One region of the Pseudalkalibacillus sp. A8 genome, then DNA from elsewhere that is predicted to be linked to it. Evidence: riboswitches for the same ligand, from Rfam matches in the RefSeq annotation. Region 1 holds a riboswitch; the other holds the start of a gene.
The links. Region 1 has a riboswitch for lysine ahead of ACJROX_RS17345 (aspartate kinase). Riboswitches for the same ligand answer to the same signal wherever they lie in the genome.
Positions count from the first base shown of each region.

Region 2: linked by a shared signal. The riboswitch ahead of lysA (diaminopimelate decarboxylase) and the one ahead of ACJROX_RS17345 (aspartate kinase) in region 1 are both predicted to bind lysine.

Region 1 is NZ_CP174509.1:3,364,278-3,372,396, reverse strand. Features, by position in the region: gene ACJROX_RS17365 (hypothetical protein) at 1-504, shown strand, start outside; gene pheA (prephenate dehydratase) at 654-1,475, shown strand; gene ACJROX_RS17355 (GDSL-type esterase/lipase family protein) at 1,711-2,421, shown strand; gene ACJROX_RS17350 (VOC family protein) at 2,565-3,059, shown strand; lysine riboswitch at 3,256-3,446, shown strand; gene ACJROX_RS17345 (aspartate kinase) at 3,758-4,990, shown strand; SAM riboswitch class I at 5,117-5,223, shown strand; gene ACJROX_RS17340 (phosphoadenylyl-sulfate reductase) at 5,392-6,105, shown strand; gene ACJROX_RS17335 (anion permease) at 6,122-7,192, shown strand; gene sat (sulfate adenylyltransferase) at 7,194-8,119, shown strand, end outside.
Region 2 is NZ_CP174509.1:3,495,974-3,504,092, reverse strand. Features, by position in the region: gene sigF (RNA polymerase sporulation sigma factor SigF) at 1-269, shown strand, start outside; gene ACJROX_RS18080 (stage V sporulation protein AA) at 605-1,228, shown strand; gene ACJROX_RS18075 (stage V sporulation protein AB) at 1,218-1,640, shown strand; gene spoVAC (stage V sporulation protein AC) at 1,670-2,134, shown strand; gene spoVAD (stage V sporulation protein AD) at 2,157-3,176, shown strand; gene spoVAE (stage V sporulation protein AE) at 3,176-3,529, shown strand; gene ACJROX_RS18055 (stage V sporulation protein AE) at 3,536-4,126, shown strand; gene ACJROX_RS18050 (spore germination protein) at 4,092-5,567, shown strand; lysine riboswitch at 5,638-5,809, shown strand; gene lysA (diaminopimelate decarboxylase) at 5,920-7,245, shown strand; gene ACJROX_RS18040 (peptidylprolyl isomerase) at 7,381-7,818, shown strand.

The DNA of each region.
Region 1 (8,119 bases):
TCCATATTCGTAATCATGCTAAATGACAGGTCAGATCAAGGCGTTCAAGAAGCCGAAGTTTATATTTATGACCCGATGGCTTCGAAAGGCCATCTGGATGAAATCGAAGGAAATAAACACATTCCGAAGGATCTTGTCAGATCGTATGTGTCTGCCTTGAATGTTAGTCAGGCAAAAGACAACTCTGCAACAGCAGTCATGTCAAAACGTGTCATTGAGAGTGTCCTCAAAAACTATCTTGGTGAGAAAACAAAAGAACAATCTCTTTCTCAACAATTTGAACTGTTACCCCAGCATGTTGATTTAAGTAAACCTATTCAATCTCTCAGCCATTTGGTCCATCCCGACAGTCCCTTTTATGAAATGCTTGAATTGGAAAGGGAAATTGATGATGAAACAGCCGTGTTGTTGATGGAATTGCTAGAAGGCTTGATCGAATACCTCTTTGTCCTTCCTGAAAAAATTGAGTCTGTACATAATGAAATCGAAAGGAAACTCAAGTAGAAAAAGATTTACTCGCTCCCTTTATAATCTCAAGGGGGCTTTTCTTATTTGTTCAGTGCTTTAATAAATCTATCATATGAAGTTGATTTAAAACTAAATTTAAGCTAGAGTAAAGAAATTAATGAACTACTGTTAAAAGGAGCCACGATATGAAAGTCGCCTACTTAGGACCTAAAGGAACATTTTCAGAGGAAGCAGCTTTTCGATATTTTTCTTCAAATGAAATGGAATGGCTGATGTGTGAATCAATTATCGATGTATTGGAGGCTATTAAAGAAAAGAAAGTCGATAAAGGGATCGTCCCGATTGAGAATTCCATTGAGGGAACGATCAATATCACAATTGATGGATTGTTGAGAAACAATCTTTTTATTGATGGTGAAGTCATATTACCTGTAGCATTACACTTGCTTAGCGTAAAAGGGGCAGAAATCAATCAAATCAAGGAAGTATGGTCAATTCCTCCCGCTTTAGCTCAATGCAGGGATTATATACAGTCGCTGCGGGCTTCAAGCAGACATTTCAGCAGTACCGCTGCTGCTGCTAAAGCCGTCAAAGATGAAGGGGAAAAGGAATTCGGAGCAATAGCATCTGAATGGTCCGCTCAAGCCTTCGGGTTACAAATAATCAAGAAAAATATTCAAGATTATACGGAAAATCATACACGGTTTGTAATTGTTACGAATACTCCAGAAACGATTACCCATTCAAATAAAGCAATGCTGGTCATTACTCCTTTCGAAGAACGTCCAGGTGTCCTGGTAACGATATTAAACGTTTTTTCATCTTTATCGATTAATTTATCCTGGATTGAATCTCGTCCTACTAAAAAGAAGTTAGGCGAATATCGATTTTTTGTTGAAACACAAAAGGGCGTGGATGATCCGGATATGTTAAGAGCGAAAACAATCCTGGAAACCTATGGCCACGACGTTCAAATTCTAGGCAGCTACAATACCACAAGTTTATGATGGGGAATCTCCTATCATAGACTTTCCAGAAGGAACCGCATTTTTGTAAATGGACAAAGCATGAATGTTCTTGGTTCAGCAGAAGCTTATTTGTTTGATGGAGATGAGAATAAATTACCCCTATGGAAAACATGAGGAGATCTTCCAATCAAATGGCTTCTAATTTAGCTCCTCCGATGGACCAATTGGTTTAACCAGGAATTCAGTAGGGTAGGTTAAGCCCTAGGAGGAGCATATGATAAAAATATTATTATATATCATTGGATCAGTGTTGATCATCTCAACCATCGCTGGTATCGTGGGACTTAATAAAAAGCAAGAAGCAAAGACGAAAAAACATGAAGAGGTAGTTGCGTTAGGTGATTCGTTGACCTACGGGGTAGGAGACAATACGGGAAACGGCTATGTCAGTGATCTTCAATTGTTACTTTCGCAAAACAAAGGTGGAGCGGTCACAGTTCATAATTATGGAATTCCAGGGCAACAATCCGATGGTTTGCTTTATCAAATAAAAAATACAGATGTAAAGGATGACTTAGATGATGCAGATTATTTCATCATTTTCATCGGGACAAATGATGTACTTAAAAGTAATGGCCACAATTTGCTGCCAATCTATGAAAAACGGCTAGAAGTTGGAAAAGCTGACTATGAAAATAATATAAGAGAAATTCTCAGTATCATCCGTAATAAAAATCAGGAAGCGCCTATTCTTTTTCTCGGCCTATACAATCCATTTCCTGACTCAGTACAAATTGAGCAGGTAATTGAAGAATGGAATAAGACCAGTAATGAGATCATCAATGAATACCCACGTGTAAAATTCATATCGACCAATGAACTCTTTCAAAAAAAATCTACCGAGTATTTCAGTGATTCCCTCCATCCAAATAAAAAAGGCTATAAATTGATTACAAAGAAAATTGTTAATGAATACGATTTTTAAACGTTAATCAACAGTAAGGGAATTCGCGGTCCTTACTGTTTTTGCTTTTTTATTATGATGACGGTTAGATTGTTGAAGGATTTGGTAGTACATAGATCGAACTTTTTTATTTGAAAATATATGAACTGAAGGAGGAAAATGATTTGGGTATTTCTCTGTCAAAAATCACTCCAAACTTATGGTTCGATCATCAAGCTGAAGAGGCAGCCAACTTTTATGTTTCAATTTTCAAGGATTCAAAGATTGTGAATGTGACTCGGTATGGAGAAGCAGGGCCTGGTCCTGAGGGAAGTGTATTGACTGTAACTTTTGATATTGAGGGTCAATCGTTCGTAGCGCTGAACGGTGGCCCACATTTCACTTTCTCACCTGCCATTTCATTTTTAGTGGATTGTGAGACGCAGGATGAAGTGGATGGGTTATGGGATAAGCTATCCATTGGTGGGGAAAAAGAGCAATGCGGTTGGCTTAGAGACAAGTATGGCGTATCTTGGCAAATCGTTCCTGCCGTTTTGAGAGAAATGTTGAATGACCCTGATCCTGAAAAATCGCAACGAGTCATGAAAGCTATGCTTCAGATGAAGAAAATAAATATAAAAGATTTACAAAAAGCATATGAACCATTGACAAAGAACTAAAGACAGCTATATTTGTCTATAGGAATAATATGAGTGTACTGGGTGGACACATTTCATGGAACATGAGATGTGTCTTTTTTAATGATTATTTCCATCAAATAATTATTCTGAAAAAAGCCTTGTTTCATTTTTATGTATCTGTTAAAATAACAAACAATTAAATTTATTGGCCACACTTCAAGTACATTTTCATTGAAGTGATGGTAGAGGCGCGAAAACCAAAAGTACTTTGCATGAAGAGGTTGAGCTCTAATGAGTGCATAGGAAAGGGGGATTCGCCGAAGCCGAATTGTTTCTCAACGAGCATTTGGCTGGACCTGTACTGAATAAGTACAGGGCTGTCATACGACCAGAGTCCCAGCTGTCGTATGGAGGACTATCTCACGTAAAGGGAATAAGTGTGGCAGACGTTTGAGGATTGACTCTCAAGGTCTGACGATTTGTTTATTTATTTCAACCATTTTTTTTGATGGTTCAAATAAAACGTCCGTCACACTTTTAATGAGTCAATCCTTTTTTACACTATAAGAAAGTATAAATACTTTCTTAAGTATAAGTGCACAAGCTGTTCACTTCGGAAGCAATACTCCGCACGAAGGAGAAGCATTTGCTTTTTCGAGGAACTAAGGCTCAGCCGTCGCCACAGGCTTGGCTTTGCCAAGTTTTCTTTATCTTTTTCAAACGAAAGGAATGTAAAGATGGGATTAATTGTACAAAAATTTGGTGGTACATCTGTAGGTTCAATTGAACGAATTCAAAATGTGGCCGATCGGGTCATCGATACTTACAAGCAAGGTAAGGATGTCGTTGTCGTCGTTTCAGCAATGGGAAAAAGCACTGACCATTTGATTCAAATGGCGAACGATATTTCTAACAATCCCTCAAAAAGGGAACTTGATATGCTCGTTTCAACAGGAGAGCAGGTTTCGATGTCATTATTAGCAATGGCGTTACAAGAAAATGGCTATCAATCTGTTTCACTTACAGGTTGGCAAGCTGGGATCCAAACGGAAAACACTCATGGCAATGCAAGGATTCTAGATATCGATACAAAACGACTCAATGGGTACTTAGCTGCTGGAAACATTGTCATAGTTGCTGGATTCCAGGGGCTGACGGATGACGATGAAATCGCCACGCTTGGAAGAGGAGGATCCGATACGACCGCCGTAGCATTGGCTGCTTCTTTAAGAGCTGAAAAGTGTGAGATCTATACAGATGTTACGGGTGTATATACTACTGATCCAAGAGTGGTGAAAGAAGCAAGAAAGTTGGATTCCATTTCTTATGATGAAATGCTTGAAATGGCGAATCTAGGGGCGGGAGTCCTACATCCTAGATCAGTCGAATTTGCCAAAAATTATAACGTGAAATTAGAGGTTCGTTCAAGTATGGAAAAAGAAACCGGAACAATGATAGAGGAGGAAGTTTCTATGGAAGGAAATCTTACAGTTCGGGGAATTGCATTTGAAGATAATGTTACAAAAGTGACGGTCCATGGATTGCAGGATGATATATCTACTTTATCAAAGTTATTTACCATTCTTTCTGATCACAAAATCAATGTAGATATCATCATCCAAAACACGAACGGCAATGAATCCACGGATATTTCTTTTTCATTGGATTCAGCGGTGCTCAATAACGCATTGGAAGTGTTGAGTGAATACCAGCCTCAATTGAATTATGATCATATTACCTATGATGGAGATCTTGCGAAAGTATCGATCGTGGGATCAGGAATGATTTCCAATCCAGGTGTCGCAGCTAAAATGTTTGATGCTCTCGCTTCTCATGGAATAAAGATCAAGATGGTCAGCACGTCAGAAATCAAAGTGTCTACGATTGTCGATAGCACAGCAATGATCTCTGCAGTTGAATGCTTGCATGAAGCATTTGAACTTGTAGAAAGAAAACCTGTCCAAGTGTAATAAAAATTGACTCCTGTATACTGCTATGCAAGGATCGAGAAGAACGACCTGTAAAAATAATCGAAACAATCAAAAAAAGACTGTTGACTTTTGCATTTGGAATAGTTAGAATGGTAAACAAATTAAATCTTATCAAGAGTGACGGAGGGACCTGGCCCAATGATGTCCGGCAACCTGCATGTATGCAAGGTGCTAAATCCAGCAAAATGGATTCCCATTTTGGTAGATAAGGTGAAACGATGATTAGCCTGAGAGTCTTCCAATTTGGAAGGCTTTTATTTATTCTCAAATATTGAAAAGTTGAAAAGGCTGCTGACTAGACAAACTAGAGGCGACTTTAACCTTTGAACAGGTTAGGGTTGCCTCTTTCTTTTTTCACAGAAACGATAGGAGGGATTAATTTGGGACAATTAATAACGTACAAAACATGGTCTGACAATAAACTGGATATCTCCATAGACTCTGAAACCAAAGGTGCTTTACCGGTATTGGAGTGGGCTTACGGCCAGTACAAGGAGGACCTCATTTATGCTTGCAGCTTCGGGGCTGAAGGGATTGTATTGGTCGATTTGATTTCTAAAGTTAAACCATATGCAAAAATCGTTTTCCTGGATACCGGGCTTCACTTCGACGAGACATATGAATTGATTGAAAGAGTGAAAGCTCGTTATCCGCAATTACAAATTGAAATGAAAAGACCTGAATTGACAGTAGCAGAACAATCTGAAACGTATGGAGAGAACCTCTGGGAACATGATCCGACCCAATGCTGTCACATCCGGAAGGTGGTTCCGCTCGCGCAGACTTTATCAGGATATAAAGCTTGGATATCGGGGCTTAGAAGAGAACAATCACCTACGCGGAGAGACACAGAGTTCATCAATAAAGACGAAAAGTTTCGAGCAATCAAAGTTTGTCCCTTGATTCACTGGTCCTGGAAAGATGTCTGGCGATACATCAATGACCATGACCTTCCCTATAACATCCTCCATGATCAGGGATATCCAAGCATCGGATGTGAGAAATGCACTTTACCGACAGATGATGCTGCTGATTTACGAGCAGGGAGATGGACGAATTTGAAGAAGACAGAATGCGGTCTGCACCTATCATGAGGGGAGCAGACGTTAAATGATTCTGATTGCATTTTCAGTTGCTTTCTTCTTCGCCATGAATATGGGGGCGAGCGGGGCTGCCGCATCAATGGGCGTCTCTTACGGGTCGGGTGCGATAAACAAGAAAATCATCGCTTTGGTCATTTGTGGAACAGGTGTTTTTCTTGGAGCGGTCATAGGTGGGGGGGAAGTCGTCGAAACAATCGGCTCCGGAATCGTCCCTGAAGACATCATCACAACCCAGACAGCAGTCATCATCCTTGGTGCGGCCACCATTTCATTAGGGTTCGCCAATCTGATCGGGATTCCGTTATCCACGAGTGAAGTCACTGTCGGATCGGTCGTTGGTGTGGGGCTGGCGTACCAATCACTCTATGTAAAAAGCTTACTGACCGTTGTCCTGATATGGATTCTAATTCCGATCATTGCTTTCGTAATTGCCCTGATCTTCGGGAAAATGATCCAATCCATCCAGAATAGATACCATACTGTTCTAGAGGGGAATTGGAAGAAATGGTTGACCGTTCTTTTGATCCTGATGGGGTTTTTGGAAGCTTTTTCAGCCGGAATGAACAATGTCGCCAATGCGATTGGTCCGTTGGTTGGGGCTGGAATGATTTCTATCTCACATGGAACGTTGATTGGAGGTGGATTCATTGCTTTAGGAGCAATCCTCTTTGGAGGAAAGGTGTTGGAGACAAACGGTAAACGTATTACGAAATTCTCACTTCTTGAAGGTAGTGCCATATCAGGAACAGGTGCAACGTTAGTCATCATCGCGTCCATTTTTGGAATACCTGTTCCACTGACACAAATCACAACCTCAGCCATCATCGGAATCGGGACGGGGCAGAAAGGTCTTTCTTTCCTGCAAAAGAACATCATTTTGCAAATGATAAAAGTTTGGGTCGTCTCACCTGTATTTTCACTTGTCATTTCATACGGGATGGTCAAGGTTTTATTGGATAGCGATTTCTACACCCTTAGTGTCATAGGGAGTGTATTCATTGCAACCATTGGATCATTGAGTCTGATCAAAACGATCAAAGCAGAAAAACGTACCATACATGAACAAGGAGGAATTTAACATGAGCACAAGCATTCCACATGGAGGGAAATTGATCAATCGTATCAATCCACATTTTGATTACGAGTCATTGAAAAAAGAAATCGAATTGGATGCAACCGCACTCAGTGATCTTGAATTGATTGCAATCGGTGGGTACAGTCCACTTGAAGGATTTTTAGGAGAAAAAGATTATAAAAGTGTCGTTAACGATATGAGACTTGACAATGGATTGCCATGGAGCATTCCGATCACTCTACCGGTAACTGAAGAAAAAGCCTCTCAATTACAAATCGGTGATCAGGTAAAGCTTGTGAAAGATGGAAAGGTATATGGGGTGATTAGCATCCATGAAAAGTATGTTCCCGATAAGCTCCGGGAGGCACTACATGTCTACAAAACGGCAGAAACTGCCCATCCCGGTGTGAAAAAATTACTAGAGCGGCCTAATGTTTACATAGGAGGCCCTATCCATCTCGTCCAACGCCCGGCAAAAGACCGATTCGCAGATTATTATCTCGATCCGGAGCAAACACGTGAACAATTTGACGAACTTGGTTGGAAGACGGTGGTCGGTTTCCAAACACGGAATCCTGTCCACCGAGCACATGAGTATATTCAAAAATCCGCACTAGAAACGGTTGATGGTTTATTCCTGAATCCGCTTGTCGGAGAGACGAAAGCGGATGATATACCGGCAGATGTGAGGCTGGAAAGCTATGAAGTCCTTCTTGAAAATTACTATCCGAGGGACCGCGTTTTTCTAGCGGTTTTCCCAGCCGCTATGCGTTATGCCGGTCCGAGAGAGGCGATCTTTCATGCACTTGTCCGAAAGAATTTCGGCTGCACCCATTTCATTGTCGGCAGGGATCATGCCGGCGTAGGGAATTTTTATGGAACTTACGATGCTCAAAAGATATTCAGTCATTTTACAAAAGAAGAGTTAGG
Region 2 (8,119 bases), 130 kb from region 1:
TCCACGAAACGGTGTATGAAAATGATGGAGATCCAATTACATTGCTTGACCAAATTTCTGATCAAGGTGATTCGAAGTGGTTCGACCAGATCGCTTTGAAGGAAGCGATCCAGACCTTGAATGAACGGGAAAAACTGATTGTTTATCTGCGATACTATAAAGATCAGACGCAGTCTGAAGTTGCAAACCGGCTTGGAATATCACAAGTCCAGGTTTCAAGGCTTGAAAAGAAAATCCTCCAAGAAATGAAGACCCAGATGGACGAATGAATCGTCTATCTGGGTTATTTTTTGATAGGGTCTATTTTCAAGTAATGGTGACTATAGTCCTCAGCAAATACTTCCTATTTTCCTCAATTTTTTCCTCTAAGTTCTATTTTTAATTAGAAACACGCCGAAATTCCTCATAATCACGCCGTTTTTTACATAATCATGCGGAAATTCATGATATCACGCTAATTGATCATAATTTGCGCGTGGAGGTTAAAGACCATAGATCTGATCAACCCAATAGGTAATTACTGGATAGATTGGGTGGACAGAATGAGAGAGGTTTGGAAGAAACATACTACATATAAACGAATTGGCATAAGGGGGGACTTTTTTTGGAGGTTGAAGCGGTTTATTTGCGTATGCGGCATAGGCTACTTAGTTCACCTGGACAGACGATACGAATTAAAGACCTTGCTCAACTCGTTGGCCCTGAAGATGTCATTCAAGAAATTGGTCAAATGATTGTTCATAAAATCACGGTACAAGACAAAACAATCGTCATCGTAGATCTTATGAAAGTGTTGAAGACCATCAGAAAAAAATTTCCGAAATTAGATATTCAAACGGTCGGTACACCACAAACAATCATAGAAGTCCAGTACAAGAGACCGAAAATTACTGGGGTTTATTTTGTCGTTGTTTGGATCCTATTATTCATCGGTGCAGCACTTGCTATCATGAATTTCCATGAGGATGTAAGCATGCAGCAGGTTCATCAAAAGATTTATTATTTGGTGACTGGACGAAGAAATGACTATCCGCTCCTTTTACAAGTTCCTTATTCTATTGGCCTTGGATTAGGGATGGTCCTCTTTTTCAACCACATCTTCAAAAAACGTTTCAATGAAGAACCGAGCCCGCTTGAAGTGGAAATGTTCAACTATCAACAAGATTTGGACCAGTACGTCATCATGCATGAGAACAAAGAGAACGAGAAGAAAGCTCATGACAATTAAAATCATCACCGTCATGTTAATAGGCTTAGGCGGTGGACTTGCGGTAGGGGCAGGATTCGTTGCCATTTTAACGGTGTTTGGGATCATCCCCCGGTTAATGCAGATTTCGAAAACCAACTCAAAAATAAGAAGTTATGAATTAAGCATCATTAGCGGCGTCTTGTTTTCGAGTTGGTACGGATTGAGGGATCTCACAATCTCCTCGAGCCAATGGCTGCTGATCCCGATTGGTCTGGCAAGCGGTACCTTTGTTGGAATGCTGGCTGCTGCCTTGACAGAAGTCCTGAATGTTCTGCCGATACTTATGAAACGTGTTGGTTTCAAAGAACAAGTCCTTCTCTTGTTGATGGCGATTTTATTCGGAAAAGTAATAGGATCACTTTTTCACTGGATTTTCTTCGTTCATCTGTAAATTTTAAAGGCAAAAAGGAGCTGTTACAAATGGGTAAGAACAAATTGTCACCCGAACAACAAGCATATAAAGAAAAGATCAAACCATTACAACCGACACCACCTTATTTTGTGAATTGTCTAAAGGCCTTTTTAATCGGAGGATTGATATGTGCGATCGGACAAGGAATCACTAATTTTTACATCACCTTTTTCAATTTCACAGAGAAAACAGCTGGAAACCCTACAGTCGCAACTCTGATTCTTGCTGCATCTTTACTCACAGGATTAGGGGTTTACGACAAGCTTGGACAATTTTCTGGAGCGGGATCAATCGTTCCGGTAACCGGATTCGCAAATGCTGTAACGAGTGCAGCGCTTGAACATAAAAGTGAAGGGCTCGTGCTGGGAGTTGCAACAAACCTTTTCAAACTGGCAGGGGCCGTGATTGTATTCGGTGCTGTCGCTGCCTATATAATCGGTATGCTCCGATATTTGTTCCAGATGGTATTATGACGCCTTAGGAGGATCAACAACAATGAAGCTTACAGGTAAACAAACTTGGACATATTCAAAACCTTTATACATCAATGCAACAGGCACTGCAGTCGGTCCAGAGGAGGCAGCTGGTCCGCTTGGCGAAACCTATGATATCACGTTCGGTGATCTTCATTGCGGACAAGAGAATTGGGAACTTGCCGAACGCCACTTAATGGAGCAAGCAATTGAGGCTTGCATGAAAAAAGCTGGAAAAAGCCCGGATGAAATGGATTTATTTTTATCTGGTGATCTCATCAATCAGACTGTCATCGCAAATTACACGGCCCGTAAAAACCAGATTCCTTACCTTGGGTTGTTCGGTGCATGCTCTACATCGATGGAGACGCTGGCCCTGGCTTCTGCGTTGGTTGACGGGGATTTTGCCAACACAGTGCTTACTGCCGTAAGTAGCCATAACGCCACAGCTGAAAGACAATTCCGTTACCCGACAGAATATGGGGGACAAAAACCGGATACAGCGACTTATACAGTGACAGGTGCAGGGGCTTCTATCGTCAGTGCAAAACCATCACCGATCCAAATCAAAGCGGCTACTATTGGTCGCGTGCTGGATCTTGGGATAACCGATCCTTTCGATATGGGATCAGCGATGGCACCAGCTGCTGCTGACACGATTGCAACACATTTTGAAGACACTGGCCGGTCACCGGATGATTATGATTTGATCGTGACCGGTGATTTATCAGCCGTCGGCTCACCGATTTTGCTTGAATTATTACGTGAAAAAAACTATGATTTGTCGTCTAATCATCAGGACTGCGGCTTACTGGTTTATCGACCAGATCAACCGGTTTTTGCTGGAGGAAGCGGTTGTGCATGTTCAGCTGTAGTAACGTATGGACACCTTCTAAAAGAAATGAAAGAAGGGAAGCTGAAGCGGATATTCGTTGTGGCGACAGGAGCCCTGATGAATCCGATGATGGTCCAGCAAAAGGAAACAATTCCTACGATTGCGCATGGTGTAGTGATAGAAGCTACTGATGGAGGTGGTGTTTGATGGTCGAGTATTTTATAGCTTTTGTAGTGGGAGGTCTCATCTGTGTAATCGGTCAATTACTGATGGATATATTCAAATTGACACCAGCCCATGTCACCTCAAGCTTCGTTGTTGCAGGAGCTGCACTTGATGGGTTCGGTTTATATGACAAATTGATTCAGTTTGCAGGCGCAGGCGCTACTGTTCCAATTACAAGCTTTGGTCACTCTCTCCTTCATGGAGCGATGGCAGAAGCCGATGAACACGGATTTATCGGGATTGCGATGGGAATCTTCCAGTTGACCTCTGCGGGTATTTCTTCTGCTATACTTTTCGGTTTCATCGTGGCGGTCCTTTTTAAACCAAAAGGATGATTATATATGAAAAAACGAGTCATCATGATCACTGACGGAGATTTATACGCATTGAAAGCTGTGGAACAAGTCGCAAAAGAGATAGGCGGCCGTTGTATTTCCCAATCTTGGGGAAATCCGACAAAAATCACCGGTGACGAGATTGTCTCGATGATCCTGTCCACACCCTATGATCCAGTCCTGGTCATGTTCGATGACTGCGGGTATCGAGGTGAGGGTCCTGGAGAAAGGGCTATGCGTGATGTAGCGAATCATCCAGACATCGAGATACTAGGTGCGATTGCTGTCGCTTCGAAAACCCACCTGGCTGAATGGACCCATGTAGATGTGAGCATCGACCGTTTTGGTGAATTGTCAGCTTATGGTGTAGATAAAAGCGGACTTCCAGATATGGAGTTTGGCCGTTTGGATGGTGACACGGTCTATGTTCTCGATGAACTGGATATTCCATTTATCGTCGGTGTGGGGGATATCGGAAAAATGTCAGGGATCGATACTGCTGAAAGAGGAGCTCCGATTACAAGGCAAGCGGTCCAACTCATCTTAGAAAGGAGTACCCGAAATGCATCCCAAGAAAGAGGAAACACCCATTCATAAGAAAATTGCAGAGAATGAACAGTTCCTGAAAGATAAGATGGGGATCGGAAAAAGCTTTGATGTAGGTGTTCGTAAAATGAACATCTTGAATAAAGAAATCCACATATATTACTGCACAGGTCTCTGTGACAGTGAATTCATCATCATGCTATTGAAAGAACTGCTTGATGCGGACCATGAATATCGGACGAGCGCAAAAGCGAAAGATGTCATTAAAAATCACCTCGCTCATCAGCAGGTTTCTACAGCGAAGAACTTAGACGAAGTCATTGACCGAGTCCTTTCAGGGCTGGTTGCAGTTTTGATCGAAGGTCATAATGAAGGCTTTATTGTCGATGTAAGGAGTTACCCAGGACGTTCCCCAGAGGAGCCTGATGTCGAAAAAGTTGTCCGTGGGGCCCGTGATGGATATACAGAAAATATCGTGGAAAACACGGCTCTAACGAGAAGAAGGTTAAGGGATGAACGGTTACGAAACGAAATCATGCAGGTTGGGGACCGTTCGAAGACAGACGTCTGTATCTCTTATCTAGAAGATGTAGCAGATCCTGGATTGATTGAAACGATACGAAAAGAGCTGAAATCGATCCGGATCGATGGGATTCCGATGGCTGATAAGACTGTTGAAGAATTTTTGGTGAATCAAGGCTGGAATCCGTATCCGCTTGTAAGGTATACTGAACGGCCCGATGTTGCTGCAACCCATCTTTTGGAAGGACATGTCCTCGTATTCGTGGATACGTCCCCAAGTGTCATCATTACACCAACTACATTTTTCCATCACGTCCAGCATGCCGAAGAATATCGCCAGACTCCGATGATCGGTGCGTTTCTAAGATGGATTCGGTTTGGAGGTATGCTGGCTTCGCTCTTTTTATTGCCAATTTGGTTGTTGTTCGTTTTGAATGAAAATTTACTTCCACCCAACCTGAATTTCATAGGACCGACCAAAGAATCGAATGTCCCGATCTATCTTCAAATCATTTTTGCTGAACTAGGTATCGATGTCTTGAGGATGGCCGCGATCCATACGCCATCAGCCCTCTCAACCGCAATGGGATTGATTGCAGCGGTGTTAATCGGCCAGATCGCAATAGATGTCGGTTTATTCGTGTCGGAAGTCATCTTGTATGTTGCACTCGCAGCGATCGGCTCATTTTCCACACCGAGTTATGAATTGAGTGTCGCCAATAAGATCGTGAGGCTGATATTGATTACACTCGTATTCCTTTTCGGAGTCCCAGGGTTCATGATCGGCTGTACCTTCGTAATGTTATTCATGTGCAGTATCAAAAATTTGAATACCCCATATCTATGGCCTTTCATCCCCTTCAATCCACAAGCTTTGATGCAAGTGTTGGTCAGGGTCTCTGTTCCTTTATCGAAGGTTCGGCCAAGCATTGTTCGTCCACAGCAGAACAAAAAACAATCCGATGCTTGATATTTGGTGTTGATTCAATCTGCTATTTATGCTACAGTAGTTCTTAATTTAATAATTGCCTCATTTGACGTGATGGGGTAGAGGCGCAGAGAGAATGAGTAGCTGTCCATAGCCAGGGGGGCGATGACGGACAATGAAAGGTCGATTTGCCGAAGCAAACTTAATCCCAATTAAGGTTGCTGGGCCGTTGCTGAATAAGTAACGGACTGTCACTACAAATGTAGTGGAGAGCTATTCCGACTGATGAGGGTACGGGTTTAAACCAGTTTTTATGTACCGCAACATAGGCTGGTTTTTGGTATTTTTATCAGTTAATACGCTTTCTCCAAATAGAGAGAGGAGAATTTGATTAATGGCATTTTTAGGAACTGGAACAGTGAACAAAAAAGGACATTTGGAAATCGGCGGGGTAGATACGATCGAATTGGCAAAGGAATTCGGTACCCCCCTTTACGTTTATGATGTTGCTAAAATAAGAGCACAAGCGCATGCATTCTGTTCAACTTTCAAAAAGAGGAAGGTTGAAGCGAAAGTTGCCTATGCAAGTAAAGCTTTTGCTAGTGTAGCAATGTTTCAATTGATTGACGAAGAAGGCCTTTGCCTTGATGTTGTATCAGGTGGAGAACTGTATACTGCACTTCATGCAGGTTTTCCAACTGAAAAGATACACTTTCACGGAAATAATAAGAGTCTTGAAGAACTTCAGATGGCGGTCAAAGAAGGTGTAGGGTGTATTGTCGTCGACAACTTTTACGAGCTTGATCTAATAAAGCAGGTAGGACAAGAGTTGAACAAGGTCATCCCTGTTCTGTTGAGAATTACACCTGGAATTGAAGCTCATACGCATGATTACATTCTGACAGGCCAAGAAGACTCGAAGTTCGGTTTTGATATCGTCAGTAAACAAGCAGATCAAGCGCTGCATGAATGTTTGGCATCTGAACATATGGATGTTCTCGGTGTCCACTGTCATATCGGTTCGCAAATTTTTGAAGCAGATGGTTTCGTCATGGCTGTCCAAAAAGTGTTCGATCAGCTTTTAGAATGGAAAAGTTCAAATGGTTTTGAAGCGAGAGTTGTAAATCTTGGTGGGGGCTTCGGCATTGCTCATACCTCTGAAGAAACTTCTATCTCGATTGAGAAGGTGATCAACGTCTTGATCGATGAAGTGGAAAAACAAGTAGAAAACCATGATCTTGGCATGCCGGAGATTTGGATCGAACCTGGACGTTCCCTGGTTGGAGAAGCTGGCACGACGCTTTACACGATCGGATCGGAAAAAAGAATCCCTGGTATTCGAAATTATGTCTCTGTTGATGGAGGGATGACGGATAATCTTCGTCCTGCTCTTTATCAGGCGAAATATGAAGCAGTGGTCGCAAACCGTCTGTTACAAAAAAACATGCAGACAGTATCAATTGCCGGAAGATGCTGTGAGTCCGGAGACATGTTGATCCATGACATCCAGCTTCCGAAAACCTCCCAAGGAGATATTTTAGCGATGTTCTGTACGGGAGCGTATGGTTACGCGATGGCGAACAATTATAATCGCTTGCCAAGACCAGCTGTCGTCTTTGTTGAAAATGAAGAAGCACAGTTAGTAGTGGAAAGAGAATCCTATAAAGATCTGATCCATCTGGATAGACCATTGAAAAAAACACTTGTATCAAGCAAGTAACCCCTGACGCCTCAGGGGTTTCTTCCTTTATTTCACTTTTTGAAAACTATGAGGCTCCATATGTCTTACTATGGCTTTGGTTAAAAAAATGATATCATGTAAATTGATGTTTATATAACAAAGGAGATGTTATACATGGCTAAAAAAGGATATATCCTTATGGAAAATGGGGAAAAAATTGAATTGGAATTCTTTCCTGAAGAAGCTCCTAATACTGTAGCTAATTTTGAGAAATTAGCAAATGAAGGTTTTTATGATGGAGTGACATTCCATAGAGTAATACCTGGTTTTGTTAGTCAGGGTGGTGATCCTACAGGAACTGGTGCAGGAGGAAGCGGAACTACGATTAAATGTGAAACTGAAGGAAACCCACACAAACATGAAGCGGGATCATTATCTATGGCCCATGCAGGTAAAGACACTGGTTCTAGCCAATTTTTCATTGTACATGAGCCACAGCCTCACCTAAATGGAGTTCATACTGTATTTGGAAAATTAACAAGCGGACTTGAAACGGCTAGATCAATGGAAAATGGCGATGTTATGAAAGAAGTTAAAGTCTGGGAAGAATAAATAGTGAAAGATCGACTCAGTTTGGGTCGATCTATTTTTTTACCGTCATGGGACTGTTTGAGTCCGGAAAATCCGGATAACAGCCTCATAAGAACATTTGAGTGTGGAAAAAAACATGGAAGGTATTCAAAGAAGGTCTATGGCGCCCTGGTTTTGCAAGAAACAGAAAACGAGGTAAACAGAAAACGAGGGACTCATAATCCGTTTTTTGAGTTGCAGCTTGCATCGTCTTTATTTAAAATATTACCTTTTCCTTGCTAAAGAGTCGAATTAAGAGTAACATGTAGGTACAATAAAAAAA